2 regions of the Catenibacterium sp. AM22-6LB genome follow, and region 1 is predicted to be linked to the other one. Evidence: riboswitches for the same ligand, from Rfam matches in the RefSeq annotation. Region 1 holds a riboswitch; the other holds the start of a gene.
The links. Region 1 has a riboswitch for lysine ahead of DW269_RS05290 (transporter substrate-binding domain-containing protein). Riboswitches for the same ligand answer to the same signal wherever they lie in the genome.
Positions count from the first base shown of each region.

Region 1 (16,328 bases):
TGATACAGAGAGTACCCTGCATATTAATATGTCCATGAAGATATTCTAATAAAGCAATGATCATTCCCACTGCAGCACCACCATAAGCAACAATATCCATGACACTAATAGAATTAAGCTGCATAGTTAAAACCTTCATAGTAATCTTACGGAATTTTTCGGATTCTTGATCCATTTCTTCTGCTTTATTTTGATCAGCCTGGTAGATTTTTAATGTAGTTAATCCCTGAAGGTTTTCTAGAAATGAATCTCCAAGTCCTGTATAAGTAGACCAATAGTTACTTAATAGTTTTTTCGCAAACTTCTGTACAGCTACTATAGACATAGGAATAAGTGGTACACAGATTAATAATACGAGACTTGCTTTTAGATTTACCCGACTTAATATAATAAATAATGTGATTGGTGCAAGTAAGCTATAAAATAATTGAGGGAGATATTTGCTAAAATATGTTTCTAATTGTTCTACTCCTTCTGTAGACACCTGTACTACTTCAGAAGAAGACACATATTCATTATAAGAGGCTCCGAGTTTAAGCATCTTATCATAAATCTTTTCTCTTAATATACGTTTTACATCCACACTTGCTAGGTATGATGTACGAGCACTCATACGTTCACATGTATAGCGAATCACTATGATTCCTAGTAATAATAAAAATGTAGATTTAAGATGAGTTATAGTAAGCGTATTATTCAATACATAACCCAATAAGTCTGCAATAGTAAATACAGCAGTGATCTGTGCGAGTAATGAAATCCATTGCCAGAATACTGTATAAACAATATATTTTTTAGAATGCGACAACAATTGTATCAATCTTGTTTTAATCATTTTAATATCCTTTCTTTTATAGTACATAGCATATGCCATAAAGCTGTTTTAGGAGCATAGATGATCATTCTAGGACCACTATAACGCATGACCTGTTTGATTCTTTTTCTCATCTCAGACTTATAACAATGCACCTTGCAATGCGCACAGAATGTCTTTTCTGCCATAAAAGGACATCTTTGACTACGTGTTGTTGCATAATTCACTAATTCCTTACATTCAGAACATAACTCTTTTGTATGATGATTCTTTTTACAATAGATATGAACCATCTTTTCAATCGTTTCCTGTTCTTTGACTCTCTTTTTTTCTACTTTATTCATTGATTATCACTTCTTTCTTTATCGTCTTGATTCGGAAAAAGAAATAAAGAATATGGAAAATCCAGACAATCGTAATACATATTCTTCCTACAGGTACATTTTTCATACAGATGAACCCTATTAACATAATAGCTGTAACCATACCCAGGATCTTACATTTAGTCATTAATGTCATAGATCTGTTTTGTATAAAACTATCTAAGTGCTTTTTATAAAGGTTTGTGTGCGTAAACCAGTGGTGAAGCTTATCTGAACTTTTCGCAAAACAGAATACAGTTGCCATATAAAAAGGAACAGTAGGTAAAATAGGAAGTACAATTCCTAAAGTACCAAGTATCAAAGATATAAATCCTAGTAGTATCCAAATAATTTTCATAGTCATCTCCTTACTTAGTCTCAGCTAATAATAGTTAGTGTTATCAAACTAATGATCATTATATGTGAAGTGATTTAATAAAGTCAACACATATATTTATAAAAAAAGTGCTTGCATTATAAAAAAAGTCATGGTATTATACATGAGCAGTCGAAATACAAATGTCTACGTAGCTCAGCTGGATAGAGCACACGCCTTCTAAGCGTGCGGTCATGGGTTCGAATCCCCTCGTGGACGCCATCTAAAAATTACCTCGGTTGATCTGAGGTTTTTATTTTATATTTAAGTAAAAAGGTACCCAAGCGCTATTACGCCTGGGTACCTTTCATATTAGTTTTTATTTTCTTTTCTTCTTAGTAATGTATAGAAGAACATAGAAAGCATTGATAAAAGACTAAAGATTACAATTGGTGATGAATCACCTGTTTTTACAGTAGTAGATGTCTTATCAGACTTTACTGTAGCTGTTGTATCATTCTTCTGTGATGGAGTAACAGTAACGTTATCTTTCTTATCAGAAGGAGTAGTTGTGACATCGTCTTTCTTATCTGCAGGTGGAGTAGTATTGTCATCTTTATCAGTAGAGGCTAAGACAATCTTAAATGTTTTAGTGATAGTACCAACATAATACTCGTCACTTAACTTAATAGTAACACTACCTTCCCCTACTTCTGTATTATCACCATAAGTGATTGTATATTCACTTGGATCAACAACATTACCTTTACTATCTTTGACTACAATCTCCGGTTTAATTTGTTTACCAGTATAAGTCATTTCACTTAGTAAAGTAATTGTATCTTTTGTGACAATACCATATTTTGCATCAAATGCATCTAAATCAGCCTTAGCGTCATTATATTCGTTAAGAGCTGCATTATAGGCACTTAAAGCATTCTCATAATTCTTTGTCTTTTCATCATAGTCCTTCTGCGCATCAGCAAGTTTAGTTTCAATTGAACCAGCAGCATCTTTCGCACTTACATAAACTAATACAGTATCACTTAAGTTATCTAATACTTCATCATGATAAGGTGCATAATGATCAATAGTACCTGCTTTAATACCTTCCCAATCAGCAGTGGCTCTTTGTGCTTTTGTAAGACTTTCATTTGCATCATCTAGCTTCTTAGTAGTATCAGCTACGGCATCAGCTTGAGCTTTTTGGCCTTTAACAGCCTGATCATATTCAGCTTGAACATTATCAAGATTGTTTTTAGCAGCATTTAATGCATCTTTTGCCTTGTTGCATTCTTCTAACTGTTTATTGTATGCTTCAATCGCAGTATTTAACATATCAATATTGGCAGATAAAGCGTTCTTTTCAGTTTCTTTACTAGTAACTTCAGAGTTCAAAGTATTTAACTCAGCACTATATGTATTGATATTCTGCTGGTTAGTGTTGATTTCTGACTCAAGAGCATTGATTCTCTTATCATTTTCATCAATTAAAGAAGTAATACGATTAACATCAGCATTCGCATCTTTAAGAGCCTGTTCTAGTTCAGCTTTATCTTTAGTGGTATTCGCAAGTTCTTCTTTCTTTTGAGCTAATAATGCCTTTTCATCAGTGATCTGCCTAGATAAAGTATCTTTCTCATTTTTATTAGCTTTTAACTGATCTTCTAGTTTAGTTAAAGCGTCTTTTTGTGCGTTAAGTTGAGTAGAAGTAGTATCTAATTCAGCTTTTACTGAAGACTGCTGATTGACTAGATTATCATATGTGCTCTTAGCGTTGTTATAAGTCGTTTCTGCAGCTTTAAATTGTGTCTTTACATTATCCTTATAATTACTGATTTCAGTCTGTTTTGTGCTGATATTCTGCTTGTTATCATTAAGCGCATTTGTCGCCTTTTCAACTTCAGCTTTTGCATTATCAACATTATTCTGTTCAATTCGAACACCATTTGCCTTCTTTAAGATCCAGGCATTTAATGTATTTTCAAATTCATCTACACTTTGACCTGTGATTCTTACTTGACCACTACCATCCAATTTATTTGCAACGAGGCTTCCTGAAAATACTTGTCCCCAAGTGTAATAACCACTATTATGTAGTTGATTATTATGGCTGAATCCAGTCAGAGTATAATTTTGATTTATAATGTTGAAGTAATGTCCAGCTTTATCTGCGTTGTGTGTCTGTTCATATAAAATTTTTTCTTCAGTCCACCAACCATAAAATGGATTTTGTCTTTGTATACTGAATGCATCTAAGTTTTGATCTCTTCCAAGTCGATCTAAATAATCTACATCCAAATTGCCGTTTTGATCTAAGAAGTCTGTAGAGTTGTAATCTCTTGAACTTCCATATATATTTTCAGCGAATGGATATATTTCTGAATGTCCCCATTTTACAGATGTAAATTCGTTCTGGATTGCGGATACAGCCAGAAGGTAATAAGAGACTTTAAGTGGATCGGAACCTTCATATGCTCTAATCTGATTACACATCTTAATATAATTAAGGGCTTCCTTTAAATCAGATAATGATGCCATTGTCTTATCATAATTCTTACTATCATAAATAGTGGCTGAACCTACTTTTTTACCATCATACTTTTCTAATTCAGTATAAGCATAATAAGCATCTAAATTACCAGTATTGTTGTAGACTTCTTTATAGAAGTTGACAACGTTGTTATCATATTTTGTATAAGCATTGGCTAATTCAGTTTCAGCTGCTTTTAATTGACTTGTAGTCGCATCCACTTGTGTTTGTAAGGCAGACTGCTGCTTCTGTAATTGATAGAGTTCAGACTTTAAACTTGCAAGTTTTGGTGTATCAACATTGTTGTTGAGGTCATCTACTGCTTTTTTAGCTGCATCGTAGTTAGTCTTTGCAGTATCTAGATTTGTTTTTGCTTCATTAACCTGTGTAGTTAAAGCATCATACTGTTTAGTTAAATCATCCTTTTTCTTTGTTGTTTCATTAACAGTTGCAGTTTGTGCTTCAATTGAAGTAGTTAAGCTATTAATTTCCTGGTCTAAAGTAGATAACTGAGTTGTCTTAGTATCGATATCCGTTTCAAGAGTATCAATTTCTTTCTGCAACTGAGTCACTTCTTCAGTTGTTGGCTGTTTATTAAGTGCATCTTTTAAAGAATTAAGCTTATCATTAGAAGTTTTTAACTGTGATTCTAGTTTTTGTTTTTCTGTAGTTAACTGACTAAGAGTAGCTTTGTTGTCTTCTAATGCTTTTGTTTCTTCATTAAGTTTTGTGGTAACTGTTTCAATGTCCTTATTTAAAGTAGTCAACTGATCATTTAAGCTGGCAAGGTCTTTTTCATATTGAGCCTTATCCTCTTCAGCCTGATTTAACTTATCTAAGGCATCCTTATTCTTCTCAGCTAAATCATTATAATCAGTTTGCGCTTTGTTGTATTTGTCCTGCTCATTCTTTAATTGATTCTGCTTTTCTTCTACAGCTTTATCTAAAGCTTCTTTTTGCTGTTTCTGTGATGATAAAGTTTCCTGTAGCTGTAAAACGATCTGAGCTCTATCTTTTACTTCTTTCGCAAGAGTCTGATCAACCTGATTTTGTGAAGTAGTAAGCTTTTCATCATTTTCTTTCTTGTTGGTTTTCGCATTGTTAAATGCTTCCTCTGAACTGTTCTTCTGATTCTCTGCTCCCTGTAATGCAGCTCCAGTAGAAATAACAGTAGAGTTCTTATCTTCTACTTCCTTTTCTAAATCTGTTCTAACTGTTGGTTGTACCTGTTGAGTTGTTTCTACTGTATTTTCATTTAATGCCTGAACATTCTTAATAACGGTATTAGGCAAACTAGAGATAGCACCTACAGATGATAATGCTGTTACTGTAGATAATGTAGTAGAAACGAGTTTCTGTTTCTTATTCATTTTGATTCCTCCCATATGTATATATGATAGCGCTAACAATTTATCATTTCAATATATATTATAATACAATTTAAAAATACTCAAAATGTTATATGAATATTATAATATATACACAGTTTGTTTATTATTTAAAGTGTGAGAAAAGCTTAAGATAGGTATTTAATCATTTTTTTCATTTTCTTATTGCATTAAAATGATCTATATGCTATTATATACGAGCAGTCGAAAAACAAATGTCTACGTAGCTCAGCTGGATAGAGCACACGCCTTCTAAGCGTGCGGTCATGGGTTCGAATCCCCTCGTGGACGCCATCTGTTAATTACCTCGGTTTATCCGAGGTTTTTATTTTGCATATAACTGGTAAAGAACCGTCATTACCAGTTTTTTTATATAAGAAAAAGAGACAGCTTTTATGCTATCTCTTGAGTCAATATTTTATCTATTAGAATAACGTGATAAGAACTGTTTAGCACGTTCTGTTTTAGGATGTTCAAATACTTCTTCAGGTGTTCCCATTTCTGCAATAACACCCTTATCCATGAAACATACTACATCGCTGACTTCTCTTGCAAACTGCATTTCATGAGTCACAACAGCCATTGTTAAACCTTCTTTCGCAAGTTCCTTCATAACATCTAATACATCCCCTACCATTTCAGGATCTAAGGCACTTGTAGGTTCATCAAATAGAAGTACTTCTGGTTTCATACATAAAGCTCTTGCAATCGCAACACGCTGTTTCTGTCCACCAGAAAGCTTTGTACTAGAAGCATCTGCAAATTTATCCATACCAACAGCTTTTAGCTGTTTCATTGCTTCAACGCGAGCTTCTTCTTTAGATTTCTTTAATACTTTGATTTGTCCAATCATACAGTTTTCTAAAACTGTTTTATTACTAAATAAGTTAAAGTTCTGGAATACCATGCCTACTTTACTACGATATGTAGAAGCATCTAAATCACCTTTAAGGATATTTTGTCCATTAAATAGAATTTCACCTGCATCAGGTACTTCAAGAAGGTTGATACATCTTAGTAATGTACTTTTCCCAGAACCACTTGAACCAATAATAGTAACTACCTTACCACGCTCAATAGTGAAATTAATATCGTTAAGAACACGGAGGTCACCAAAATGTTTTTCTAAATGTTTAATTTCAATTACTGTATTCATTTCTTTCCTCCTTAAGCACAGTTATCCTTGATAGTAACTGTGTTTGTCTTATTGATTTTCTTTTCAACATAGTTAAGTACAAATGTAGCTACAGTTGTAAGAATTAAGTAAAGAATTGCAACAACAAGATACACTTCGATATATCTCATGTTTGTACCAGCCACTGATTGTGCCTGGAAGAATAATTCAACAACTGAAATCGCATTTAACATACAGCTATCCTTAATATTAACAATAAACTGGTTACCAAGTGATGGGAATGTATTCTTAATAGCCTGTGGGAAGATGATAGAAATCATAGTCTGAGTATTTGTCATACCTAAAGACTTAGCTGCTTCCATCTGTCCAGGATCAATAGATTGAATCCCACTACGAATAATTTCAGCCATATAGGCAGCTGTATTCACTGAAATAATTACCATACCAGCTGTAAAGTTATTCCAATGTAATACTGGTTTGAATAAGTAATAAAGGAATACGGCCTGAACCATCATAGGTGTTCCACGGAATACCCATACATAAAAGCCTGTAATAAAACGTCCTAAACGTTTAAAGAATCTTGTTACTGGTTTATCTAGTGGATCTAATGGTACACAACGAATGGCACCAATAATTAAACCAATAATTAAACCAGCTAATGTACCAACAACCGCAAAAGCGATTGTCATCTTAATACCATACCAGAATAGAGGCCAGTTATTAATTAACTGACTCCATGCATATTGAAAATCTATTTTCATTTTATCTCCTATTTTTCAGTAGGTGCTCTCTTAACAGCATCTTCCATGATTTTTAATCTTTCTTCTTGTGAAATAGAATCTAAAGCCTTCTGAATCTTCTTGAATTCAGCAGTCTTACGTGTATTATTCTTTAATCCAATTGATACTGCAGTATCTACATTAAAGTTATGGCCATCTGCAAACTTAACGATTGATAAATCTGGGTTAGCCTGTACGATACCATTTGCAACTGGTAATTCAGCAGTAATACCATCTGTATCACCCTGCTGTAAAGCTACAACTAATTCTGGATAAGTTGATTTAGGTGTCTGATGTTTTACACCGTTAATCTGATCAATGATTGTATCATAGTTAGTATTCTTCTGACCTGTTACCTTATATCCTGAGAACTGCTGGATATCATTGAATGAAGTCATTGGACTGTTCTTTCTTACAATCATAACCATTTCACTCTGGTAATAAGGTGTAGTGAAATCTAATCCCTTTTCACGTTTCTTATCAGCAGTCATACCTGCGATAATTGCATCAATTTCACCAGATTCCACAGCTGGCTGTAAACCATCCCATGCAATCTTCTTTACTACAAGTTTCTTTCCTAATTTTTTAGCAATTTTGCTGGCAACGACAACATCATAACCATCTGCATAACCTGCACCACCATCTAATTTAACTGCAGTATCTGTTTTCTTAGAAGTCTGCCAGTTAAATGGCTGGTAAGCTGCTTCCATCCCTACTGTAAAAGTGTTGTCATCCTTAGTAGATGATCCACATCCTGATAATACAAGCGCTGCTGTAGCAAGCGTAATTAAAGTCTTTTTCATAATTATTCCCCTTTCTATATAAAAATAGAAAAAAAGCCATACGTTATCGCATAGCTTTTAACGATTAGATAACGCCTCTTCATCATGAAGGAGTGAGACAGGTATTTCCTGAATCCCCAAGACTATAAGCTGCCACTTATCTTCTTTCGGCGATGATTACCTTTCATATGATTCTTAGTCTGCCGACTCCTCATACTACTCTGATGCATCGCTTCCTCTATCTTTATATTTGACTTTACATGCCCATTATAATAGGAAGATATAAAAAGTCAATCCTATTTAATAAATTGTATCATTATTCCAATGTTTTAATTCTAACATCTACATTTGTACCATCAATAGTCATCACTGCATAAGATCTTTTGCTGCCACCACGTGGCCAGGAAGTAGAGCCAGGATTAATAAGCCATAAACCATTTTCTTCTTTTACAAGAGGCATATGTGTATGTCCTGAGATTAAAACATCTCCATTATATTTCTTTAAAAAGTCCAGCATTTTCTTTTCACGATCAAAATAACCAAAGAACTGCCCATGAGTAATCAGAAGATGTCTTCCTTCAATATCTAATCTTGCAGTTTGTGGAAGATCAAGACTCCAGTCATTGTTTCCTTTCACAGCAACAAATTCATCTAAATCGCATAATTGATATGATTCACTATCACCACAATGGATATAGTAATCTGCATCATCTTCTAAAACTTTAATATCTGTTAAGATATTCATGTCACCATGGTTATCTGACATAATTACAATTTTTTTCATTCAGCCGCCTCCTTCTGATTATATTCTTCAATACAACTATTTTCTTTATAAATCTTATTCGCATTCTTCTTACCCACATAACGATAATAATGTGCATCATACACATGATTTGTAGAAGATGCCATACGTTTTGGATAACGTAATATAAAACCATATTCATATGAATGTGCTTCAAGCCATTGGGACAGGGCAGATGTTTCAAACTCCTGATAGGCAATGGATTTAGATGCAATAGAAACTGTATGACCTAATTGTCTTTCATCTTTACCTGCAAGGTTAGGATTTGAATACTGTAAGTCAGTAAAGCTTGTATAAGCTTCTTTAACATAAAAGTCATTCGCAATCTCATCAGGCATGGCATCAATCATCTTCTTTAACGCGTCATAAGCGTCATTATTTAAATACATGGCATATTTTAAACGATGAATATCTGACATTAAGACAAGGTTATGAGGAACATAAGCACCTATATAAGTTTGATCACTTAAGGTAGTTAAAAGAGCTGAAGGATCAGGAATCAAGAACATATCAGGATTATTTGCCTGAGTCATAAGTGTTGTTAAACCATAACGAGAGTAATTAGCACATGCCTGTTTGAAAAATGAAAGAATCATTTTATCTGTTAGTCCACGATTCTTTAATAATTCAATATAGTATTCTGTATCGTCTACATAACTATAATCTTCATAAAGAGGTCTCATTTTATAATATATTTGTAGTTTATCAAAATCAAAGTTCTGATTATATAAATATCCTGCTTCTAAATCATGTTCTACAAGTTTCTTTGCTTGATCATAAGATGCACCTTTATAGATGCCAGTGAGTTTAGTTGCTAATTCATTGCCTGTTTGTAGGATAGATTTATTTGTAGAGTAACGCCCTGTTTTTTCTAGTAGTTCATAATATTGATAATATGGAAGATAGAAATCATCATATTTGATATATTTCATAAAATGGTAAAGAGGAATTCTGTTTTCTACAAGATATTTCTGTTCTTCTTTACTTAAATACTTTTCGATGATCATTCTATTATCGTTGTTGATGCCATTGACACGATAGAATGGATCAAATCGGAGATTAATTGTATAGAATGAAACGATAAATAATGCAATGACTGTAATAAACAGATACTTGCGCTTATTTTCCATTAAATCACCTGCTCTCTAGTGTCAATTATATAGTATATCATGAAGAGTGTATAGATTATTCTTTATGTAGTACTTCATAGAGCTTTGCTGCAGTATTCTTGGGAATGACTGCTTCTAGTTCTTCCAGTGATGCTTCCTTCATCTTTTTAACACTCTTAAAATGATTAAGAAGCTTCTTCTTGCGTGCTTCCCCTATTCCTTCTACTTCATCTAATATAGAACTAAATAAGGATTTAGAGCGTACCTGACGGTGGAATGATATAGCATAGCGATGCACTTCATCCTGCATACGCGTTAATAAAAAGAATAAAGGACTCTTTGTATCAATAGGAACCTGGTTTCCATCTTCATCTAGCAACATTGCGGTAGAATGTTTATCATCCTTGGATAAACCACATATATGTACAGAGAGATTTAAGCTGTCTATCACTTCTTTGGCAACTTTGATCTGTCCTAGTCCACCATCGACAATTATGAGATCAGCCATTTCTTTTTGTTCCATAAGTAAGCGATAATAACGTCTATAGATAACTTCCTTCATACTTGCATAATCATCTGGACCTTCTACTGTCTTGATCTTATATTTACGATAATCTTTTTTAGATGGTACACCGTCTTTATATACAACCATACCAGCGACTGCATAAGCACCCTGAATATTAGAGTTATCGTATAATTCAATTGTATGTGGTGTATCAATACCTAGTTTTTGGCCTAATTCAATAATAGGAAGAATTGTTTTTTCATCTGTCTTCTCTTTTAACAAGAATTTCTTTTCTAATGCTTCTTTCGCATTTTTATTAGCCATTTCTACTAAGGATTTCTTATCTCCTCGTTGTGGCTGAAGAACATGACAGGATAATATTTCAGTTAATAGTTCTAGATCAACATCCTGAGGAATAAGCAGTTCATAAGGTTCTGGATGTGTTTGATAATAAGTGACTAAAAAACGAATCAAATCTTCTTCAAAATCTTCTCCTACTGGTTCTAAATTAAAATCATGATAGAGAAGTTTACCTTCACGCATAAAGAAGAGCTGAATACTAATGTAGCCTTTATCAATAAAATAACCTAAAATATCTCTATCTTTATAGTCTCCAAATTGGACATTCTGTTTTGCTGTGACATATTCTATAGAACGAATGAGATCACGATATTCTTTCGCAAGTTCAAATTGAAGATTTTCACTAGCTGTCATCATCTTTTCAGTGAGTTCATCTATTTTAGATTTGGTATTACCATGTATAAAAGAAATCAGTTCTTTTCTAATTTCATCATATTGGCTCTTGTCAACTTCATTAATACATGGACCTAGACATTGATGTAAAGAATAATATAAGCATGGTTTATCTGGTACATGATTGCACTTTCTTAATGGGTAAAGCTTATTTAATAATTTAAAAGTATTTCTAGCAGCAGTGGCATCGGGATAAGGACCAAAGTACTTATTTTTTTTATTTTTAGTTTTTCTTACTATTTTAAGTCTTGGATGGGTTTCATCAGTGAGTTCAATATAAGGATAATAGGTATTATCCATGAACATGATGTTGTATTCAGGTGTATAGTCTTTAATAAGGTTAATTTCTAGTAATAATGCTTCCTTTTCACTGCCTGTCACAATATAGTCGAAGTCCCATATATGATCGACTAATTTTGTGGTTTTATAGTTATGTGCTCCTGTAAAATAAGAAGAGACGCGATTTTTAAGTTTTCGCGCCTTTCCTACATAAATAACTTTTCCGTCTGTATTCTTCATTAAGTAACAGCCAGGAGACATAGGAAGCAGAGAAAGCTTCTTTTTAATATAGTCTAGATTCTTATTCAAAGCTAACTACCGTTACACCTAAACCACCCTCATTTGGCCCACCATCACGATATTCCTTGACATATGATAAATGGTCTAGCTTCTTTCTTATACCATTACGTAAAATGCCTTTACCCATACCATGCACAATACGTACTGAAGGATAACCTAGTAATAAAGCGTCATCTAAGAACTTTTCTACAATATTCATCGCTTCTTCATAACGCATACCAATGACATTGACTTCATAATGTCCAGTCTTCTTCATATGCTGTCTTGTGCCTGCTTTTTTAACCTTCTGAGGCTTAGAGGCACTATGCATGAATGTTACATCAGTATCCTTAACACGAGCCTGGAGACCACCTAAATCAACAAGCAATTCATGCTTCTTAACTTCTAGGACATCCCCTTCTCTATTCATTTTATCAAGTTTAACATGATCACCTTTTTTAAAGACATGATCCTGTACCTTGACAACTTCTTTCTTTTCATATTTCTGCTGATCTAATGCATGTTTCGCTGCAGTGACCTGATGAGGCTTTAAAGCACCTTGATTCATAATATCTTTAGTCAATTCATCAATTGTCTTCTTAGCCTCTTCAAGCATCTTATTAGCTTCCTGCTGTGCCTCTTCGACAATACGATCTTTCTGTTTTGTGGCAACGGATAGCTGATGTTCATAACGATTATGAAGCTTTTCATTGTCTGCAAGTAATGTATTGATTCTTTCTTCTTTTTCATCTAATTCAGCACTCTGTTTAGTCAGTTTTTCAGTTAACTTTTCTGCTTCACTCATACGTTCTTCTTTATTATGTAAAGCTTGATCAATAATCTCATGATCAAGACCTAAAGAAGCAGCAATCTCAAAGGCGTAAGATGAACCAATAGAATGAAGCTTTAATCTATATGTAGGACGCATTGTTTCTACATCAAATCCAACAGATGCCAGAGTAATATCATCTCTTGACTGCCCATAGTTCTTAAGTTCACCATAGTGAGTAGATGCAATAATACGGCAGTCACGTCTTAATAAAGTATCCAGAATAGCTTCTCCTAGACATGCCCCTTCTTGTGGATCTGTACCAGACCCAATTTCATCAATAAGAATTAAAGAACGACATGTTGCATGTTCTAAGATATAAATAAGCTTCTTCATATGTGATGAATATGTTGAAAGAGACTGCTCAATAGATTGTTCATCACCAATATCGGTATAGACTGCATCAAAGAATGGAATAGAAGCTGAAATAGCTGGCACGGCTAAACCACTAATTGCCATTAATGAAAGTAATCCTGCAGTCTTTAAAGCAACAGTTTTACCACCAGTATTAGAACCAGTAATCATCAACATCTTACCATCAATAATAATATCATTAGGTACAATTCTTTCTTGATCAATAAGTGGGTGTCTAGCCTGTTTTAAAGAGAGAACACCTGATTCATTGATATCAGGTTTAATGCAATCATAATCACATCCAAAACGTGCTTTCGCAAAAATAAAATCTAGTTCAGACATGAGCTCCTGATCAAAATAGAATCTTGTATAGTTATACTTAACACGTCTTGTAAGGCTCTGTAAGATTTTATTGATTTCAGTCTGTTCCTGACTCTTTAATTCATTAAGTTCATTGTTCATAACAACAACACTTTCTGGTTCAATAAAGAATGTCTGACCAGAAGCACTTGTAGCATGTACTAAACCTTTGATTTCATTTTTATGAGGTGCTTTAACTGCAAGAACTAAACGGTCATTTTTGCTAGAGAGAGTATCCATACTTAATGAATTCTTTTCACTCTTTAAATACCCTTCCATAGAATGACGAATACGTCCTTCTAATGCATGCATGCTTTTTCTAATACGATAAAGTGTTTCACTGGCATGATCACTGATAGAGCTATCGGGCATAATGCATCTATTGATTTCTATATGTAACCCATTATCCCCTTCTAAGCCTTCTACTAAGTCTCTTAAGAGAATAATTTCTCCTTCATAAGCATTAAAGTAAGAAGTTACCTGAAAGATATTTTCTAACATATGATCAATAGCCATAAGCTCTTCAGGTGCTAAAATACCATCCATCTTCGCTTTTGCAAGATATGCACTGATATCATGAAGTGGTGCAAGAGGTAAAGTGCCCATAATACGATGAATAGTCATGGCTTCTTCTAAACGATTCTGTTCTTCATTTAAATCAGCCAGATTATCATACATTTCTAATTGTAATACTTTCTTTTTCGCAATCTCTGTACGGCAGCTGCCAGCAATACTATTTAGAATTCTTGGAAATTCTAATACTTTATAACTATCTAACATTTTATTCACTTCCTATATTATTTAATATTGTATTCTTTTCTGTTTCTGTATAAGGTGTTTTATTTAATAAAGAGATAAATTGAAGTTTTTCTTCATGAGGTATAATGACCTGCTGATTCATTAAAGCAGGGCCTAATTGTGTATAGACAAACTGTGTTGCATCATGCTCATTTAATATTCCATGATCATAAGCATGATTATTCGCGATAATCATCTTCTTTAGTATATCTTGATCTTCTAGTTGAAGTGTATGCTGTCCTTTTAATAAGCTTCCATAAGCACTTGCTTCATTGATTGCTTTTTGTGAGATAATTGGTACATCTTCTATGATTAAATGTCCAATTTTAGAATTAGTTAAGATATCAGGTCCAAAGAAGGGAATAATAACCATTATCATAACCATAAAGGAGATAAATACACCCTTTAATGCGTGAATCAACGCACCTAATAAATGATTGACAAAAGCAGTGAGTGCAAAATGATCAGTCAATTGATTGACTAAAGGTTTAATAAGAACGCCTATGAGTCTGCGGATCACTTCTAGAACAACAAACATAATAATAAAGACTATCAACATATTTATAACTGAACCACCTAATTGTGATAAAGGATCATTTACAGGCTTATAAATCTGGATAATAGAAGAAATAGTTTCTACATTAAAATAAATAAAAAGCATCATGATTATAAAGCTTACTAAATCATATAATGTAGAGAAAAAACCTTTGGAATATCCACTAAAAAACATATATAACAAAAAAGCGATAAGAATCAAATCAAGAAAACTCATAACACTTACCTCCTTGACGTTGTCGGTTCTTAATTATAACAAATGAAATTTATACTGTCAAAAAAATGAAATTTATGATAAAATAAAACATGTGAGGTGAATATAGTGGAGCCAATTAAATTTTTGATTAATGAAAACATTTTAAACAAGATGAAGAAGTTTTATGACAGTCAGATGGTTCCATTCGAAAGCGAGAACCTTCTTTTAAAAGCTCATGCTATTGGCTGTGACATCGAAGTGACATCGAATTATGAAGCAAGCTTTTTAGGACAGAATGCGGTGCATGAAGCAAAGCATTGGTCTAGAAGTTTAGCAAAAAAGATTGAGCAGGAAAAGAATTCAGATCACTTATGTATGCATCCACATATTGGTGCTGCAGAAACAGGATCTGCTGATTTTCTTGGGCCGCTTTGTGTCGTTGCATGCTATGCCGATGATGAAGCACTTGAGATTATTAAAAACCTGCATATTGATAATATTGATGATTTGTCTAATCAGGAAATTATCAATTACGCTAAACTATTAAAAGGACATCTCATTTCATCACTACTAGTACTAGATAACTCACATTATAATAAGATGATTGATAGTGGAATCAACCAGGCAAACATTCGTGCACGTCTTTTTAATCAGGCTGTTGTGAATGTTCTTCAGAAAGTGAAGAAGAGTGTTGAATTTAAAGTTATTGATCAATTCGTTTCACCTAAGACTTATTATAATTATTTAAAGAGTGAAGTTATTGTCGTAAAAGATATGATTTTTGAAACCAATGCTGATGAACAGTATTTAGCAGTATTAGCTGCAGAAATCATTTCTCGTTATGCATATCTACAATATTTTGCTAGTATGACAAAGAGTTTAAAGATGAACCTTGCTAGAGGGGCTGGCACTAATGCCGAAATCGTGGCTGTTAAACTTGCGCACAAGTATGGTGATAAGATTCTTACTAAAGTATGTAAGTTGAATTTCACTAATATGAAGAGAGTTAAGGGAGCATTAAAGAAATTAAAAGAAGGCCTATAGGCCTTCTTCTTCATCTAGAGAATCATTATTGATTCTCTTTTTTTATTTCTATTTCAAATGCAGGAACTTTACGATAAGAAACACCAGCCACATCTAACATACGTTTAGCTGCTCTATCACTTTCTGTTCCTTTGTATTTTTCATCTTCATAGACAATTTCTTTAATACCACTCTGAATGATTGCTTTAGTACATTCATGACATGGGAATAAAGAAACATAGATACGACAACCCTGCAGCTTCTGAGTACAGTTAAGTATTGCGTTTAATTCGGCATGTACAACATAAGGATACTTGGTATCATACAAAGCCCCTTCTCTTACAGTCCAAGGAAACTTATCATCTTCACATCCTCTT
Region 1 is NZ_QTUM01000017.1:1,385-17,712, forward strand. It holds gene DW269_RS05250 (ABC transporter ATP-binding protein/permease) at 1-835, opposite strand, end outside; gene DW269_RS05255 (nitrous oxide-stimulated promoter family protein) at 832-1,158, opposite strand; gene DW269_RS05260 (YbaN family protein) at 1,151-1,534, opposite strand; tRNA gene DW269_RS05265 (tRNA-Arg) at 1,698-1,774, shown strand; gene DW269_RS05270 (CAP domain-containing protein) at 1,865-5,395, opposite strand; tRNA gene DW269_RS05275 (tRNA-Arg) at 5,631-5,707, shown strand; gene DW269_RS05280 (amino acid ABC transporter ATP-binding protein) at 5,832-6,569, opposite strand; gene DW269_RS05285 (amino acid ABC transporter permease) at 6,581-7,309, opposite strand; gene DW269_RS05290 (transporter substrate-binding domain-containing protein) at 7,318-8,130, opposite strand; lysine riboswitch at 8,192-8,358, opposite strand; gene DW269_RS05295 (metallophosphoesterase) at 8,426-8,893, opposite strand; gene DW269_RS05300 (M15 family metallopeptidase) at 8,890-10,041, opposite strand; gene uvrC (excinuclease ABC subunit UvrC) at 10,097-11,866, opposite strand; gene DW269_RS05310 (endonuclease MutS2) at 11,859-14,159, opposite strand; gene DW269_RS05315 (CvpA family protein) at 14,161-14,949, opposite strand; gene DW269_RS05320 (ribonuclease HIII) at 15,055-15,972, shown strand; gene DW269_RS05325 (dCMP deaminase family protein) at 15,998-16,328, opposite strand, start outside.

Region 2 (16,328 bases), on a different contig from region 1:
AAGCTTTCATGATTGTGGAATGATCTCTTCCTCCAAATTCCTGTCCAATCTGGATATAGGAAATATCAGGAACGAGCTCTCTAACAAGATACATCGCAATATGTCTTGCCGTAATAATATTGTTTGTACGTGATTTACTCGTTAACTGAGTCACTGATAGATTGTAGTAAGAAGCAACTGTTTCCTTAATTGTGTCAGGAGTCGCTTCTTTTTTAGTAATTGTAGTTGTGTTATCAGGATTATCAAATGCTTCTAAAGCAAAATCTAAGCTGATATGATCAAGATTTTGTCCACATACTACTTTATAGAATAGAAGTGTTGTAATAGCGCCTTCTAAGTCTCTAACATCCTTATTGAAATGAGAGGCAATAAAATCTAATACTTCTTCATCAATAGGATAATCAATCATACGTGATTCAATCTTTTTCTTTAAGATAGCTTTAGCTGTTTCAAATTCAGGATTATCAATAGTTACTGTTAACCCCTGTCTAAAACGAGAAACAAGGCGGTTTTCCATCCCTTTTAGCTCTACAGGAGGTTTATCACTCGTAATAACAATCTGTTTTCCTGAATGTTGTAAAGTATTGAAGATATTGAAGAACATCTCCATACTTCCCTCTTTATTCGCAATAAACTGGATATCATCAATCAATAATATATCCACACTACGATAACGACGATTAAAAGACGCAATCGTATTATTGCCAATAGCTTCTACATAATCATTCACAAATGCTTCTGCATTTGTATAAAGAATACGTTTACCTGGAAATTTAGTTTTCACATAGTTACCAATCGCATTCAACAAATGTGTCTTTCCAAGTCCGGAATTACTATGAAGGAATAAAGGATTATATGTACCAGGTTTTAATGCGACAGCAAGTGCTGCATTTTGAGCAATTCTATTACAATTACCCACAACAAAGTTATCAAAAGTAAGATCTGCACTTAAATGATCATCAAAATCTTCTACTTCTTCCTTAACTTCTACTACAGGAGCCTTTGCCTTATTCATGTTGTCATATTCCTGGTTTGACATTACCTTTATAGTGGCTTTAATACCTGACACTTCATAGAAGAATTCTGCAAGCTGTTCACTTGCATCCTCAATAAAGGTCTTATTAAAAACCGATTCTATAGTAATAATTAATTCATTGTTCTGCAGTTCTTTAGCCTCTGTCTGGGTGAATATTGAGTCGAATACAATCTTATCGTCACTGTTTTCTCCATAGCGATTGAGGGTTTCTGTCCAGAACTGCTTTAAGTTGTCCATATATTCACCTTCCTTTGCACCCCTCATTATAAAAGAAAATGTGACTAATGACTAGTGAATATTGATTATTCACAGCATGGATGTGCACAAAAAATAGTGAATAAGTAGTTATTCATAGGTTATTCAGATAATTTTTCACGAGATATTCACATTTTTAATGTGAACTTAACACGATTTTTTGAATTCTTCACACTTATTCACAAATATTGAGAATATTTAAAAATTATCTTTGCACGAGTAAAATTGTGAATATATGTGCAGTATTTCCTCTATTCACCACTTATTCATAATATTGTGCACATAAAAAAATATGTTATATAGAAGAAAAATGAACGTTTTACACAATATGTGAATGAATGAATTCCAATGGGGAATGAAGTGTGGAAAATAGCTGTGAAGAAGCAAAAACTGTTGAATATAAGCCAAAATTTCTTATAAATAATATTGACTTGAAATAGTATTTCCCATATAATGACACTGCATATGTTATGTAGTATAAAAAAAGTAGCTACATATTGGAGGTGTAAAAAGAATGAAAAGAACATATCAGCCAAATAAAAGAAAAAGAGCTAAGACTCATGGCTTCAGAGCTAGAATGGCAACTGTAGGTGGACGTAAAGTTATCGCTAGACGTCGTAAAAAAGGAAGAAAAGTATTATCTGCCTAAAAAAAATCCACTTTAATGTGGTTTTTTTTCTAAAAGAAATATGAAAAAAGAGTTACGTGTAAAGAAAAGTACTGAATTTGAAACCATTATAAAGAAAAGAAAAAGCGTAGCGAATAGAGAGTTTGTATTATATTGGAATCCTAATGATCTAGAGCATATGCGTATTGGTTTATCAGTCGGTAAGAAAATAGGGAATGCCGTTGCCAGAAACAAGACTAAGAGACAAGTGAGAATGATGGTTCATGAATTGTTCACAAAAGAAGACCATAATGATTACATTCTGATTGTTAGAAAACCCTATTCTCAGAATGATTTTGAACAGAACAAGAAATCTCTTCAAAATCTATATTTAAAAATGAAAAAAAGAATGGAGAAGTAAAAATGGTATTAGATCCTCGTACAAAGAAGTACTTAAAGATCTTTGCGGTGATTGCTTTAGTGTTCATTTTTACAGGGTGTACAAGTAATGTTGACAAGAACGGTCATTTATTAGCAAGCCGTGCTATCACTGAATCAACACCATGGTCACTAAAAGCAGGATTTTTTGATTTTATTCTTACAATTCCTATCGCAAAGGGAATCCTATTAATCACTTCATGGACAGGTAATGTCTTATGGGGTGTCATCTTAATGACTATTCTTATCAACTTGATTATCTTACCAGTTATGATCAAGTCTACTATTTCTACACAGAAGATGCAGATGCTTCAGCCAGAAATGGAAAGAATCCAGAACAAGTATCGTGGTAAGAATGATCAGACTAGTCAGATGCGTATGCAGAATGAAATTATGAACTTATATAAGAAAAATAACGTTTCTATGTTTGGTTCATTATGGACTTTCTTAACATTACCTATCATGTTCGCAATGTATGGTGCTGTTCAGAGAATCCAGATCTTGTATACATCACAGGCATTTGGTATGAATTTAGGTTTAACACCTTTATCTCAGATTACTAGTGGTAAATTCATTTATATTGCTGTTATTTTAGTTATGGCTTTATCTCAGTTCTTCGCTATTGAAATCAACAACTTAATGTTGAAGAGAAACAAGAAGTATAAACCTTCTGCTCAGCAGAACCAGATGAAGACTATGAATATCGTAATGACATTAATGATCATCTACTTTGGTTTAATCATGCCAACAGCTATGTCATTCTATTGGATTACAACTAACTTAATTACTGTAGTTAGAACAGTATTTATTCAGATTCAGTATATTGAAAAGCAAGAAAATCAGAAAGACACTAATGTAATTAGGTAATCATTATGAATACTTATGAAGCTAAAACAGAAGAAGAAGCATTAAATCGTGCTTGTCAGGATTTAGGTATTACACCAGAAGAATTCCATTATGAAGTTGTTGAAGTTCATAAGGGATTATTCAGTAAGAAAGTTGTTATTGCTGGATGGTGTGAATCTATGGTTGAAGAATATGTAGGTCAGTTCGTAGAAAGAACATTAAGTTCTTTAGGTTTCGAAACACAGACTACTGTCTTCAAACAGGATGATCGTATCTACTGTAATGTAGAAACAAGTAATAACTCAGTTGTGATTGGTAAGAATGGTGTTATTTTAAGAGCATTAAACTTCATTACTAAGAGTGCTGTGAATACTCAGTTCAAACAGCGTATTGAAATCTCTGTAGATATCAATGGTTATAAGGAACAGAGATACCAGAAGGTTGCTGCAATGGCTAAACGTTTTGGTAAGAAAGTACAACATTCTAAGATCAATATGAAGTTAGATCCTCTACCAGCTGATGAAAGAAAAGTCATTCATCAGGTGATTGCGGAAATGCCACATCTTGCAACACAGTCACACGGTGAAGGTAAAAACCGTTACTTAGAAATTTATTATGTTGATTAAAGAAGGCTCTGCCTTCTTTTTTTTTCATTCTTTTGATAGAATGGATAGGAAGGGAGATGCGCATGAAAAAATTGAATTTATTAGAAGGACGTATTGTCCCTCTTCTTATAAAATTAACACTACCTATTATTGGTACATCATTTCTAGAAATGGCTTATGCACTGATTGATATGCTTTGGATTGGAAAGCTTGGTGCTTCCTCTATTGCAGCAGTTGGTGTAGCAGGTATGTTTAGCTGGTTATCGCAGGGACTCGCAATGATTGCGACACAGGGTGGACAAGTTAAAACAGGACATTCATTAGGAGCAGGTAAACAAGAAGCAGCTACAGATTATGCTTCATCTGCGATTCAGTTAGGGATTATATTCGCACTATTGTTCTCTTTCTGTACTGTTGTATTCTCAGGCTTTTTTATTGGTTTATTTGGTTTATCATCACAAGGTACTATTCATCAAGCTATTAACTATTTACGTATTACATGTGGTTTGATCATTTTTAACTTCTTAAATATTATTATGACTGGTATTCTAAATGCCTCAGGTGATAGTCAGACACCATTTCAGTGTAATAGTGTTGGTTTGTTGTTAAATATTATCCTAGACCCATTCTTTATCTTTGTATGTGATCTAGGTGTTGTAGGTGCAGCACTTGCGACAGTATTAGCTCAAGTTTCTGTATTCCTATTATTTATGAGACATAACTTTAAGAAGAATACATTACTTAAACATATTTCATTGAAGAAGGTTTATTCAAAGTTTTATTATAAGAATATACTTAGAATTGGTTTTCCATTAGGATTACAGAGCATGTTATTTTCTGTATGTTCAATGGTAGTGGCTGCTTTTGTAGCTGAGTTTGGAGATGCAGCTGTTGCAGCACAGAAGGTAGGTACACAAGTAGAAAATATTTCTTGGTGTATGGCAACTGGATTCCAGACATCTATTAATGCGTTTATTAGTCAGAACTATGGAGCTGGTAAGTATGATCGTGTAGAAAAAGGATATCGTACAATGCTGGTATTCTCTATACTATGGGGTATTGTATGTACAAGCTTGATGGTCTTCTTCCCTCATGTGATTTATGGCTTCTTTACTGATGATTTAATGGTAACTCAAATTGGAGAAAACTATCTACGTATTGTAGGTCTATCTGAAACATTTATGATTCTAGAATTAATGATTTCTGGAGCCTTTAGTGGATTAGGAGAAACAATTCCTCCTTCTATCACCAGCATTATATTCACTTTAGGACGTATTCCAGCTATTTTATTAATATTAAATACATTCCATTTGAATGGTATCTGGTGGGTTATTTCTTTCTCAGGTATTATTAAAGGTCTGGTTAATTTTATTTGGTTCTATAAGTATAAGAAAAGAACACTTAAGGAGGTATGACGATGAATGATGATATTATTTGTGCTATTGCGACATCTCGATTAGAAGCCGCTATTTCTATTATTCGTATATCGGGTAAAGGATGTATTGATTTTGTTCAAAGCTTCTTTACAGGTAATCTAAATAAGAAGTCTCAGACTATTTCTTATGGCTATATTGTAGATGGTGAAGAGAAAGTAGATGAAGTACTTATTTCTATCTATCGTGGACAACATACATTTACTGGTGAAGAAATGGTAGAAATTAACTGTCATGGTGGTGTCTTTATTACGAATAAAGTTCTTTCTTTATGTTTAAAGAAAGGGGCTAGAATGGCCGAGCATGGAGAATTCTCTAAGCGTGCATTCTTAAATGGACGTATTGATTTATCCCAGGCAGAAGCGATTAGTGATTTAATTACAGCTAATAATGATCAGGCAGCTAAACTAGCATTAAAAGGAATACAGGGGAATATCACAAACTTCATTAAAGACTTAAAAGAAGACCTGATTAAGATTATTACTCAGATTGAAGTAAACATTGATTATCCAGAATATGAAGATATAGAAGAATTGACAGCTGAAAAGCTGTTACCTGGTTCTGTATCTTTAAGAAAGAAGATGGATGATATTCTTGATCGTTCTAAAAATATGCATTTAATAAAGGATGGTATTTCTACTGTCATTGTAGGTAAACCTAATGTAGGTAAGTCTAGTTTATTGAATGCATTATTAGAAGAAGATAAAGCCATCGTAACCGATATTGCAGGAACGACTAGAGATGTAGTAGAAGGTTCTATTCGTTTAAATGATATTGTATTGAATATGATTGATACAGCAGGTATTAGAGAAACAGAAGATAAGATTGAACATATGGGTGTTAAGAAGTCTTTATCTTTGATTGATCAGGCTGATTTAGTACTGGTTGTATTAGATGGTTCTAGACCAATAGAGGCAGAAGATAAGGAACTATTAGAACGTACTGAAGGATTAAATAGAATTGTATTAATCAATAAGTCTGATAAGGGCTGTGTGATTGATACAGAAGGTATTCATATTAGTGCTAAAGAGAATCATATAGATGAACTCATTCAACATATTAAAGATGAGTTTGACTTTAGTGCTATTACTAATTCTCAGGCACAGGTACTTGCGAATCAAAGACAGGTACAGTTACTAGAGAAAGCTTCACAGTCATTAAATGTTGCGATTCAGGCAATGGAGGATGGTATTCCTACAGACTTGATTGTGACTGATTTATATGATAGCTGGGAGAACTTAAAAGAGATTTTAGGTGAACAGGCTAAAGAAGATTTACTTGATGAATTGTTTAAGAGATTTTGTATAGGGAAATAGAAAATCCTCTAGGTATGTCCTAGAGGATTTTTCTATTGAAAATAAAAGGAAGGTTTTCTCCCTTCCATACTTTAACGCCCTACACTTGTGGCGGTAGGAGCCGTACTGATAAGGTATTTCTACCTTCGAATAAATTATATGAAATTATGAATTTTTGTCAAGAATTCAGCTGTTTTTATTAAAGGTTTATTAAAGCAGATGAATGGAATGAGTATAATTAGATTGTCTCATAGGTCTATGGTAAGTACAAATGAAGCAAGTTTTTTTTCCTCCTTTAATTTAACGTTTAACCTTCCAATAACCCTTTTTCCTTGAACCAACTCTTTCTAAAAGTCCTTTTTTCTTTAACATAACAATATTTCTTGTAATTGTTCTATTACTAATACCTGACAATATTACTGTTAATTGTTTAATTGTAATGTCTGGTTTATTTTTCATTATTTCTAGTATTTTTATTTCTTCCATAGTTATTTCTATCTCATCTTTCACATCACTTTGATGATTTATTATGTTATCAGTACCATCTTGAGTATTTATTTTGTGATTGGTGGCATCTTGATCATTTATTATGTCACCGGCATCTTTTTGAATATTTATTGTGTCATTTATTATGTCATCAGCACCTTTTTGAACATTTAATGTGTCATTTATTATGTCATCAGCGCCTTTTTGAACATTTATTGTGTCATTTATTATGTCATCAGCGCCTTTTTGAACATTTATTGTGTCATCAGTCCTATTTTGGTCATTTAAACTGTCTTCCTTTTTATCACTATAATTAAGATTTGGCATAATAACAGTAAATTGATACCTATCAGACCTAAAATATGGTTTCTTGTCTTCTTTATAATTAATTTGAAATGCATAGTTATCTATTATTTTCGCAAATCCACTTCCTTTTCGTTCCATATAACCTAATCTATTAAATATATCTGCAAGTACTGGATTTCTCCTAGTAGAAGGTACTGTCAAAGGATCTCTATCTTGAATAATAGAACCATCTGGCATACCACCTGGAGAATATATTTCCATACGATCATCATATATATCAATATGCACTTCACTGCCATAAATAAGATAATCTCTATGTGCTATTGCATTTACTAATGCTTCATGATAACTACGTTCTACATAATCTGGCATTTCTTCTCTGGAATTAGCTGTTTTCCTCCACATCATTTTCGCATTTCTTTTTATGAAAGCTTCACCATTTTCTATTAAAGAAATAACACTACCTTCATATTCTGCTTCATCTAGTGCATCTAAAACACCACTACTTTTATTTAAACCATTCCATCTTGTACAAAATAATCTTGAATGATGTACAGGGCTATCATCTACAATTAAAGAACCAGCTATAGTAAGATAACCTTCCTCATCAGCCAATCCAAATGATATTAAGTTCTTTTCGTCAAAACTATAACCTGTCCACTTCTTATATCTTTCTCTTAGTTTTGAAAAAGAATAATCTCTTATTTTATACATAGATTTGTGTGAATCATATGATTTATTACGGCCTCGTAATACTAATCTTTGAAGTTCCGTAGGAGAGGCTTTAACACTCTCATTTCCAATTCGTATATAAGCTTCTAAAGATCCATCATTATAATAGTAATAAGGCGTTTCATCACCTTTAAATACCTCTAAAATAATTAGAATATTATCTTCTACTTTACGAAAAGACATTTTAAATTCAGGAATTGGATTTAACTTAGTTTTGATTATTTCACTAATTTTTTCTGCATCTTTAACTGGATTATCTAATCCTATGATTTCATTTTCATCAGATACTCCAAAGATTAAAGCGCCACCTAATGTGTTCGCAAAAGCACTAATACTCTTACACCAGCTTTTTGGTTTTCTCAACTCAACCTTTAATTTCTTGTCATATTCTGTTGTTTCACCTACTAGATCATTTATTCTCATTCAAAGTACCTGCCTTAATTTTCTGTTCACTAATATATACTCAAGATATTAAGAATTTTCTTTAAATAAACTAAAGATAAACGCAAAGTTTAAGAAAAATGTTGCTACTAGATCATCAAACTAAGCTTAACATCAGATTTCTTAGCTTACAAGCATGTAGGTTATGCTTTATTTTAGTGAAGATAGAGATGTAATGTTAATGCTGGTGGATCATTTACCGCAGAAGAATCGGATAATGTGCATTATACTAATTTGGTGCATAACCACTCTACTCTTATGATTGCAGAAGACAAAGATTCTTATAAAGTTGAAAAGGATAGTGAATAATATGGCAGGTATTGTTTTAGACTTACAAAAAGAAATTCTTCCACCAAATTGTGATATTGTTAATGTATTACGAAATGCGCATTTGATTGCTGTAAAATTAAAACTATCTGATTTTGATCAATGGATTCAATATAAATTGAATGGATATCCTAATAAAGAATCATGTCCAGAATATAGGAAGGATTCATATTCTTCCATACTTTAACGCCCTACACTTATGTCGGTAGGAGCCGTACTGATAAGGTGTATCTACCTTCGAACAAATCAAATAAAAGTATGAATTTTTGTCTAGAATTCAGCTATTTTTCGAAAGTATTTCTTATGGGGATGCTGATTTCCAAAGAACCTAAAATTGAATTTTGAAACCAACTTGCATATTAAAATACTAGATGCTATAATTTGATTGCAAATTGGAATGCAATTAACATCAAAACGAAAAGGTAAGGAATGGTACTCCTTACCTTTTATAGTTCTTTAGAGTGTACTTATCACTAGGCTGGTTATCGTTTAAATTTTTTGTCCAACCATTTGTAGATGTAATAAACTAAAACACTTGCCACGACAGATACTACTAAATTTAAAATACGTTTCATCGTGTGAAAAAGAGGATTTACATAAAAAGAAAGGAGATAGCTTTCGCTATCTCCTAGGTCCATCTACTATTGATATGGTTCCCTTTAATGTTATCTTAATGCTGTACCGAAATGTAATGCTATATAAGCCAATTCATCTTCATTAAATGATTTATGATAATGTTCCTTTACAACATCATTTAAAATCATTGCACATTTATATTCTGTTTCATTTTCAGTTTTAATCTTGTCAGCTAATACATTATCTTGTAGCTGTTCATCATTCTTTAAACGCTGAATTGCAGGATAGAAATGCATTGATAATCCCTGATAGAAATCATCATTCTTCTTTAAATTTAATCCTAAACGGTTATTGATTTCCTGTACGGCTTCTAAAGTAATGCTTTCAGTTTCCTGATCAATAATATCGCATTCACTAAAGAAGTCTAAATCTAATAATGTCATGTTTGATAAATACATCGCACAATAACAAATATCGTCTTCAGAAATTTTTACATCATATTTCTTAGATAAATCATAGATGATTAACTGTGAAATCTGATAAGTGTTGGCTTGTTTTAATTGTTCAATCTGAGATGAACTCATTTCGATATAAGATCCAGATAATTCTCTTGTAATTGATAAAGCAAGATGAATAGATAAGTTTTCAATAACTGTATCTGAGATATCCATTTTTGCTTCAGTCACATACTTCTTGATTGTCGCAAAGATTTCTGCTTTGCGTAATTTAAATTTTTCTTCTAATTCCATGACCATTTTTTTCACTACCTCTTTGTGCCCTTATCATATAGGAAAGAAAGCGGTTTGTCTATCTTTATTTTTAGATTTGTACACCAAAAGAGGTTAATTTCCGCGAATTTATGAATCCGTTTACATGCTTTGTACAAAAAGGTGTATTTCTTGTAAAACTATTTTCTCATGGTGAGATAAATAGTGTCATATTCACATTGTGTACCTAGTCTAAAAGGGAATCCCCATGAACCATAACCACCAGATACAAGAAGATAATGGTTCTTATAATGGGATAAACCATATGAATTCTGATAGTAATAATGAAGAATAATATTACCTGGGAAAATCTGACCATTATGTGTATGACCAGATAATTGAAGATCGGTGAAATATGTATGCTGATCAAATCTTTCAGGATTATGGTCTAGTGTAATAGTAGGTAAAGAAGTATTCATACCTTTAATGACTTGATTGATATCATAGTGATCTCGAGATGTCTTATCTGTAAAGCCGACAATATTAAAAGTATTGTCTACAGTTTCATAGGTGTTCTTTAGAAAGTGTATGTTGTATTTTTCAAAGACATTAAAGTCTGTATGTTTACCATAATATTCATGATTACCAGATATCCAGTATGTTCCATAAGTACTCTTCATATTCTTGAATTTTTGTAAAGAACGATTCATTAATGCATCGGGTGTATTTTCATCAAATACATCTCCTGCAAAACATACAAGATCATAATGCTTATTATTCACTGTTTTTACAAGTTTTCTTACCTGTCTCATATAAGTACCAGAACTAAGATGTAGATCACTGACTAAACAGATTTTTAATTGTGATACAGAAGATGTCTTAGGAACAGTGACATGGTAGATGACTTCTTTCTTATTATAATGAGAATGGAAACCAGAGATTGTAAGAGTAATCGCAATCATAGTCGCTACGATATTCCCAAAACGATATGGTCTTCGTTTCACAAATTTAAAAGAGAAACGATACAGATAAACACATATAAAAAGAATATAAATATACATAGTGAGAAATTGACACACTAGTATGAACATGGTAAAGATATGATTATATGGTTTAAAGTTAAATTTAAGTAATATACCGATTGTAGAAAGAATAGCCATGACAACCACAAATGTTTTAAAAATCAGGTGTTCATGTTTTAATAGCCATATAAAATACAATGTTGGTATAAGAATGAATATGATATATAATGCGATGTTTAGGATTTTAACCATTATGAAAAACCTCCTACATATATTGTATATCTTTTTTTGAGGAATAGTTATGAATATTTACCCTTTCGCTTTTGATGAAATATTTGATATAGATTTGACAGGTAAGTTTGTGGTCACTGGTTTATTTACTTCTATGAGAAGAAGTGATGTAGTTCACTATATTTATAGTCATGGAGGTACTGTATTAAGTGCCCCTACACGTGCTACTGATTATTTAATTGTCGGTGGAGAAAAAAGTAAAACATGGAAGTATGGTCAGTATGGCACTAAGATTAGAAAAGGTTTAGACTTAAGAGAGAAGGATGAAAAGATTTTGATTATCTCAGAAGAAGACTTCATGAGATGCATAGGAGGATAGAAAGATGTCTATTGATGTATGTATTAAACAGAAGGGTTTATTTAAAAAAACTATTCCATTAGATGTCATAGTCGGTGATGAATTAGCTTTTGGAATCAATGATGGTATGAGAATGGTGGGTGATGACCAGGAAGGTAATATGATCTTCTATAATCCAAATTCTATCGGAAGAGGTTTCCATATTTCATGGGATGAAGAAGAAAAGAATGAATTAAACCTACGCTTACTCAATCCTACTACTACAGATGAAATGCGTTCTTTCTTTAACTGCTTAAGAAGAATTACTGACTATTGGAAATGCAGCGTTACTATTGATGGTATAGAAGAAGATATAGATGAGTACTTATCACAGGAAGATGATCTTCTTGCTTTCAATCATCGTATTATTAAAGAAGTATCAGAAAAGATTGTGAATGGTGAAACAGATTCACTTACTTTAATGAGTACTATGTGGCCATTAGTGATTGGTAAGGATGAAGCAGAACAGTTTATTCTTAATCCACATCTATTCTCTTCATGGATGCATGAACTTCAAAGTCATGACTATTATTATGCAAAACCACAATTCTTTAAGACAGATCAGGGTATTAAAGGCATCTATGCATTAACTGAAGACTGCCCTACTTTACTCCCTAATAAACCATGGGTACCTGTAGGGTATCAGAATCCTGAAACAGGTGAGAAGCTAGAATGTGATTATTATGAAATAGCTCTTTATTCTACAACAGAAGAAAGATCATTGGGTACGATTCCTTTTGAACGTATATTTACATTAGGACCAGATTACATCAACTATTATGATGGTAATACTGTACTCGTGAATAATCTCCCATTAGAGGTCATGAAAAGACTAGAACACAGTCTGGATTAGAAACATATAAGTTATTGTACCTAGAAGAATAGAAAGTAAAGTACTATGTTTCCATTTATCTAAAAACAGGCAGATGTGAATGGTGCATTAAATATCATGCGTAAAAGTAGCGTTGTGGATGTAAACATCCTATACAGTAGAGGCGAAGTGGACACGCCTATAAGAATAAGGATTGCCTAGCAATAGGTGGAGACTTAAATATCAATCTTCTTAAACGGATGCGTAAGCATCCTAGAAGCCTTGACTTCAAATACGGAGTATTAAGTCGAGGTAGTTCACGATGTCAATGATATAATAGTAACAGGAGGTGTTGTTATGAGATTAGACACAGTACATCATATTGCGATCATTACAAAAGATTATGATCAAACAATTGACTTTTATGTCAATAAGCTTGGATTTAATATTATTAGAGAAAATAAGAGAGAGGATAAACAGGATATCAAGTTAGATCTTCAACTTGGAGATATGGAGTTAGAAATATTTATTAAACCAGATGCCCCACTACATCCTTTCCCTGAAACAGCAGGACTTAGACATCTGGCTTTCAAGGTAGAAGATGTAGAAGAAACAGTCAAAGAATTAAATGCATTAGGTATTGAAACAGAACCAATCCGTTTCGACACATTTACAGGCAAGAAAATGACATTTTTTAAAGATCCTGATCAATTGCCTTTAGAAATCCATGAATAAGAGAGAAGAATTATTACAAGATTACATTCGTTTATCAAGAATCTCATTTCATAATAATGTAGCCTTTGCGCATACGAAATATGAAGTAGATTGGAAAAAGACAGCTTTCACAATGTGGTTAGGTCATATAGTAAGCAAGAAAACAGAATTCTATGTATTAAGCTTTGAACGTGAGGGAATTACCTTTATGCAATATGATAATCTGAAGTTTCTAGATGGTGTTTACTTCTTTGATTATCGTTTTGTGACAGATTTTAAAGTGAAAAAGAAAGGGGCTGAATCAGAGATGCGCTTCATGTACCAAGGACAGGAAGTTGTATTAATGCTTCAGCGATATGCAATAGATAGTCCCTGGATCAAAGAATATATGCACTATTTAGAAGAAAATCACTTTTTTTATGATTGATAATATGTTATTATGTTGGCAAATAGAGGTGCATGCGTTAAGAATTCGTTATTAATGGATACAGCCAGATAATGAAGGGGGAGCAAATGCCGAAGAGACAGGGAACTGTATATGAACTGTTATCTGGGGGATAAGAGAAGATCTTATTCACTGTCACAAAATATTTGTGGTGCGCTATTGAATATAATGAAGACTACTAATTATATTGCAATGGCCCCATTGCAATATTTTTTTATTAAAAAATGGAGATGATGAAGATGAACAGTGTGATTACAAGATTAGAGATTGAAGAAGACATTATTCAAGTGAAGTTAATGAATGTTGAAAAGAATCCTCTTTTTGTGGCTGATGTGTTTGAAACAATTAGTCGTGAAGGTGTGAACATCGATATGATCTCATCAGTCATGCTAGAAGATGAAATGCGTATTGATTTCACATGTGATGCAAAAGCACAGAGTGCTTTAAACAAGGCTATTGAAGAAGTTAAAAAGAATCACCCCCGTATTGGTGTATTTGCATCTAAGAATGTAGGTAAGCTTGTTGTAGAAGGTCATATGGAAAATGAAGTCGGTTTTGCAAGTAAGTTATTCAAAGTTCTAGGTGATAACCAGATCCCATTTGCTCAAGTGACAACAAGTGAAGTATCTATTTCATATGTTATAGAAAAGAAATATTTAAAGAAAGCATTAGAAAAGATTCAGGAGGAATTAGCATAAAATGGAACCAATTTTTGAAGGTACAGGTGTTGCATTGGTATTACCAATGTTTGAAGATGGAAGTATTGATTACGAAGGTTATAAGAGACAGGTACAGAGAATGATTGATGGTGGTGTAAAAGCATTACTTGTCAACGGAACTACTGGTGAACCTGCAACTATTGATATTGAAGATGAATTTGAACTCACTAAGATTACAGTAGAAATGGCTAAGGGTACAGGTGTAAAGGTTATTGTAGGTGCAGGTTCTAACTATACTGCACAAGCTATTAGAAAGGCTAAGTTTAATGCTGAAGCAGGTGCTGACGCAAACTTAGTTGTAACACCTTACTACAATAAGACTTCTCAGAGAGGTTTAATTGAACATTATAAGGCTGTTGCTGCTGCAAGTGATTTACCACTTATTATGTATAATGTACCAGGTAGAACTGGTATGAAGATCAGTGTAGATACAGTAGTAGAACTTGCAAAGGTTCCTAATATTGTTGCTATGAAAGATGCAACAGATGATATTGCATATGCAATGGAAGTATTAACACGTACTAAGGATATGGACTTTGATTTATATTCTGGATGTGATGATAATATTCTTCCATTTATCGCAGCAGGAGGTAAAGGTGTTATTTCAGTATTATCTAACCTTTATCCAAGAGAAACAGAAATGTTTGCCCAGGCTGCATTAAAGGGTGATCTAGAACTTGCTAGAAAGATGGCTTATGATTTAAATGATGTTTCTAAATATTTATTTATTGATGTTAACCCAATCATGCCTAAGGCTGCTTTAAAGCATATGGGTGTTATTGAAAGTGATATGCTTCGTCAGCCTCTTATTCCAACCACAGAAGAAAATAAGAAGTTATTATTTGATGCAATGAAAGAATTCGAAAGCAAGGGTTATTAAGATGAAAGTATTAGTATATGGTTATGGTTTAATGGGTAAGAAAGTAGCCCATGCAGTAATGAATGATTCAGATTTAGAATTAGCTGCTGTTGTATCTCCAGTGTTTGATGTACAGCCAGAAGTACCTGCATATAAGTCATTAGATGAAGTACAGGATGATATTGATGCCATTATTGATTTCTCTCATCCTGCCAATCTAGATAGTATTCTATCTTATGCATTAAAGAATAAGTGTAAAGTTGTATTCGCTACTACTGGCTTTAGTGCAGAAGACTTAAAGAAGATTGAAGAAGCATCTCATGAGATTGCCCTCTTCCAGTCTTATAACACTTCTTATGGTGTGGCTATGATGAATAAGATGGTGAGTGAATTTGCGAAAGAATTCTTTGAACATCATTTTGATATTGAAATCATGGAAAAACATCATAATCAGAAGATTGATTCACCATCAGGTACTGCAGTGATGTTATATGATGGTATTAATAATGCTTTAGATGATTCATTAGAACCTACTTATGATCGTCATTCTATTCATCGTAAGAGAGAAAGAAATGAAGTAGGTATTTCATCTATAAGAGGTGGGACAATCTTTGGTGAACATACAGTAATGTTTGCAGGACAGGATGAAATCGTAGAAGTAAAGCATACAGCTCTTTCTAAAGAAGTATTTGCGAATGGTGCTGTTGCTGCATTAAAGGCATTAATGAATAAAGACAAAGGTTTATTTGATTTAAAAACATTATATTAAGGGGAATGGTATGGTATTACAGACACAGTTTGCTGATATAAAAGGCAATGATTTATATATAGACGGTATTAAAGCATCTGATCTCGCAAAGCAGTATGGCACACCACTTTATGTTATGAGTGAAGGTCATATTAGACATCAGATGAATGAATTAAAGACAAAGTTCATGGATAAGTATGAAAAGGCACTTCCATTATTTGCTTCTAAGTCTTTTAGCTGTCTTGCTATCTATAAGCTTGCAAATGAATATGGTATTGGAATTGACTGCGTA
Region 2 is NZ_QTUM01000032.1:2,912-19,239, reverse strand. It holds gene dnaA (chromosomal replication initiator protein DnaA) at 1-1,273, opposite strand, end outside; gene rpmH (50S ribosomal protein L34) at 1,806-1,940, shown strand; gene rnpA (ribonuclease P protein component) at 1,981-2,319, shown strand; gene DW269_RS07970 (YidC/Oxa1 family membrane protein insertase) at 2,322-3,203, shown strand; gene DW269_RS07965 (R3H domain-containing nucleic acid-binding protein) at 3,209-3,808, shown strand; gene DW269_RS07960 (MATE family efflux transporter) at 3,871-5,202, shown strand; gene mnmE (tRNA uridine-5-carboxymethylaminomethyl(34) synthesis GTPase MnmE) at 5,205-6,536, shown strand; gene DW269_RS07950 (ATP-binding protein) at 6,816-8,462, opposite strand; gene DW269_RS07945 (hypothetical protein) at 8,791-8,994, shown strand; gene DW269_RS07940 (transcription antiterminator) at 9,473-10,138, opposite strand; gene DW269_RS07935 (metallophosphoesterase) at 10,291-11,364, opposite strand; gene DW269_RS07930 (BRCT domain-containing protein) at 11,414-11,722, shown strand; gene DW269_RS07925 (DUF4299 family protein) at 11,727-12,593, shown strand; gene DW269_RS07910 (VOC family protein) at 12,909-13,286, shown strand; gene DW269_RS07905 (hypothetical protein) at 13,279-13,692, shown strand; lysine riboswitch at 13,708-13,877, shown strand; gene DW269_RS07900 (ACT domain-containing protein) at 13,950-14,408, shown strand; gene dapA (4-hydroxy-tetrahydrodipicolinate synthase) at 14,410-15,309, shown strand; gene dapB (4-hydroxy-tetrahydrodipicolinate reductase) at 15,311-16,057, shown strand; gene lysA (diaminopimelate decarboxylase) at 16,068-16,328, shown strand, end outside.
Region 2: it holds a riboswitch for lysine, as region 1 does, so the genes downstream of both, DW269_RS07900 (ACT domain-containing protein) here and DW269_RS05290 (transporter substrate-binding domain-containing protein) in region 1, are expected to answer to the same signal.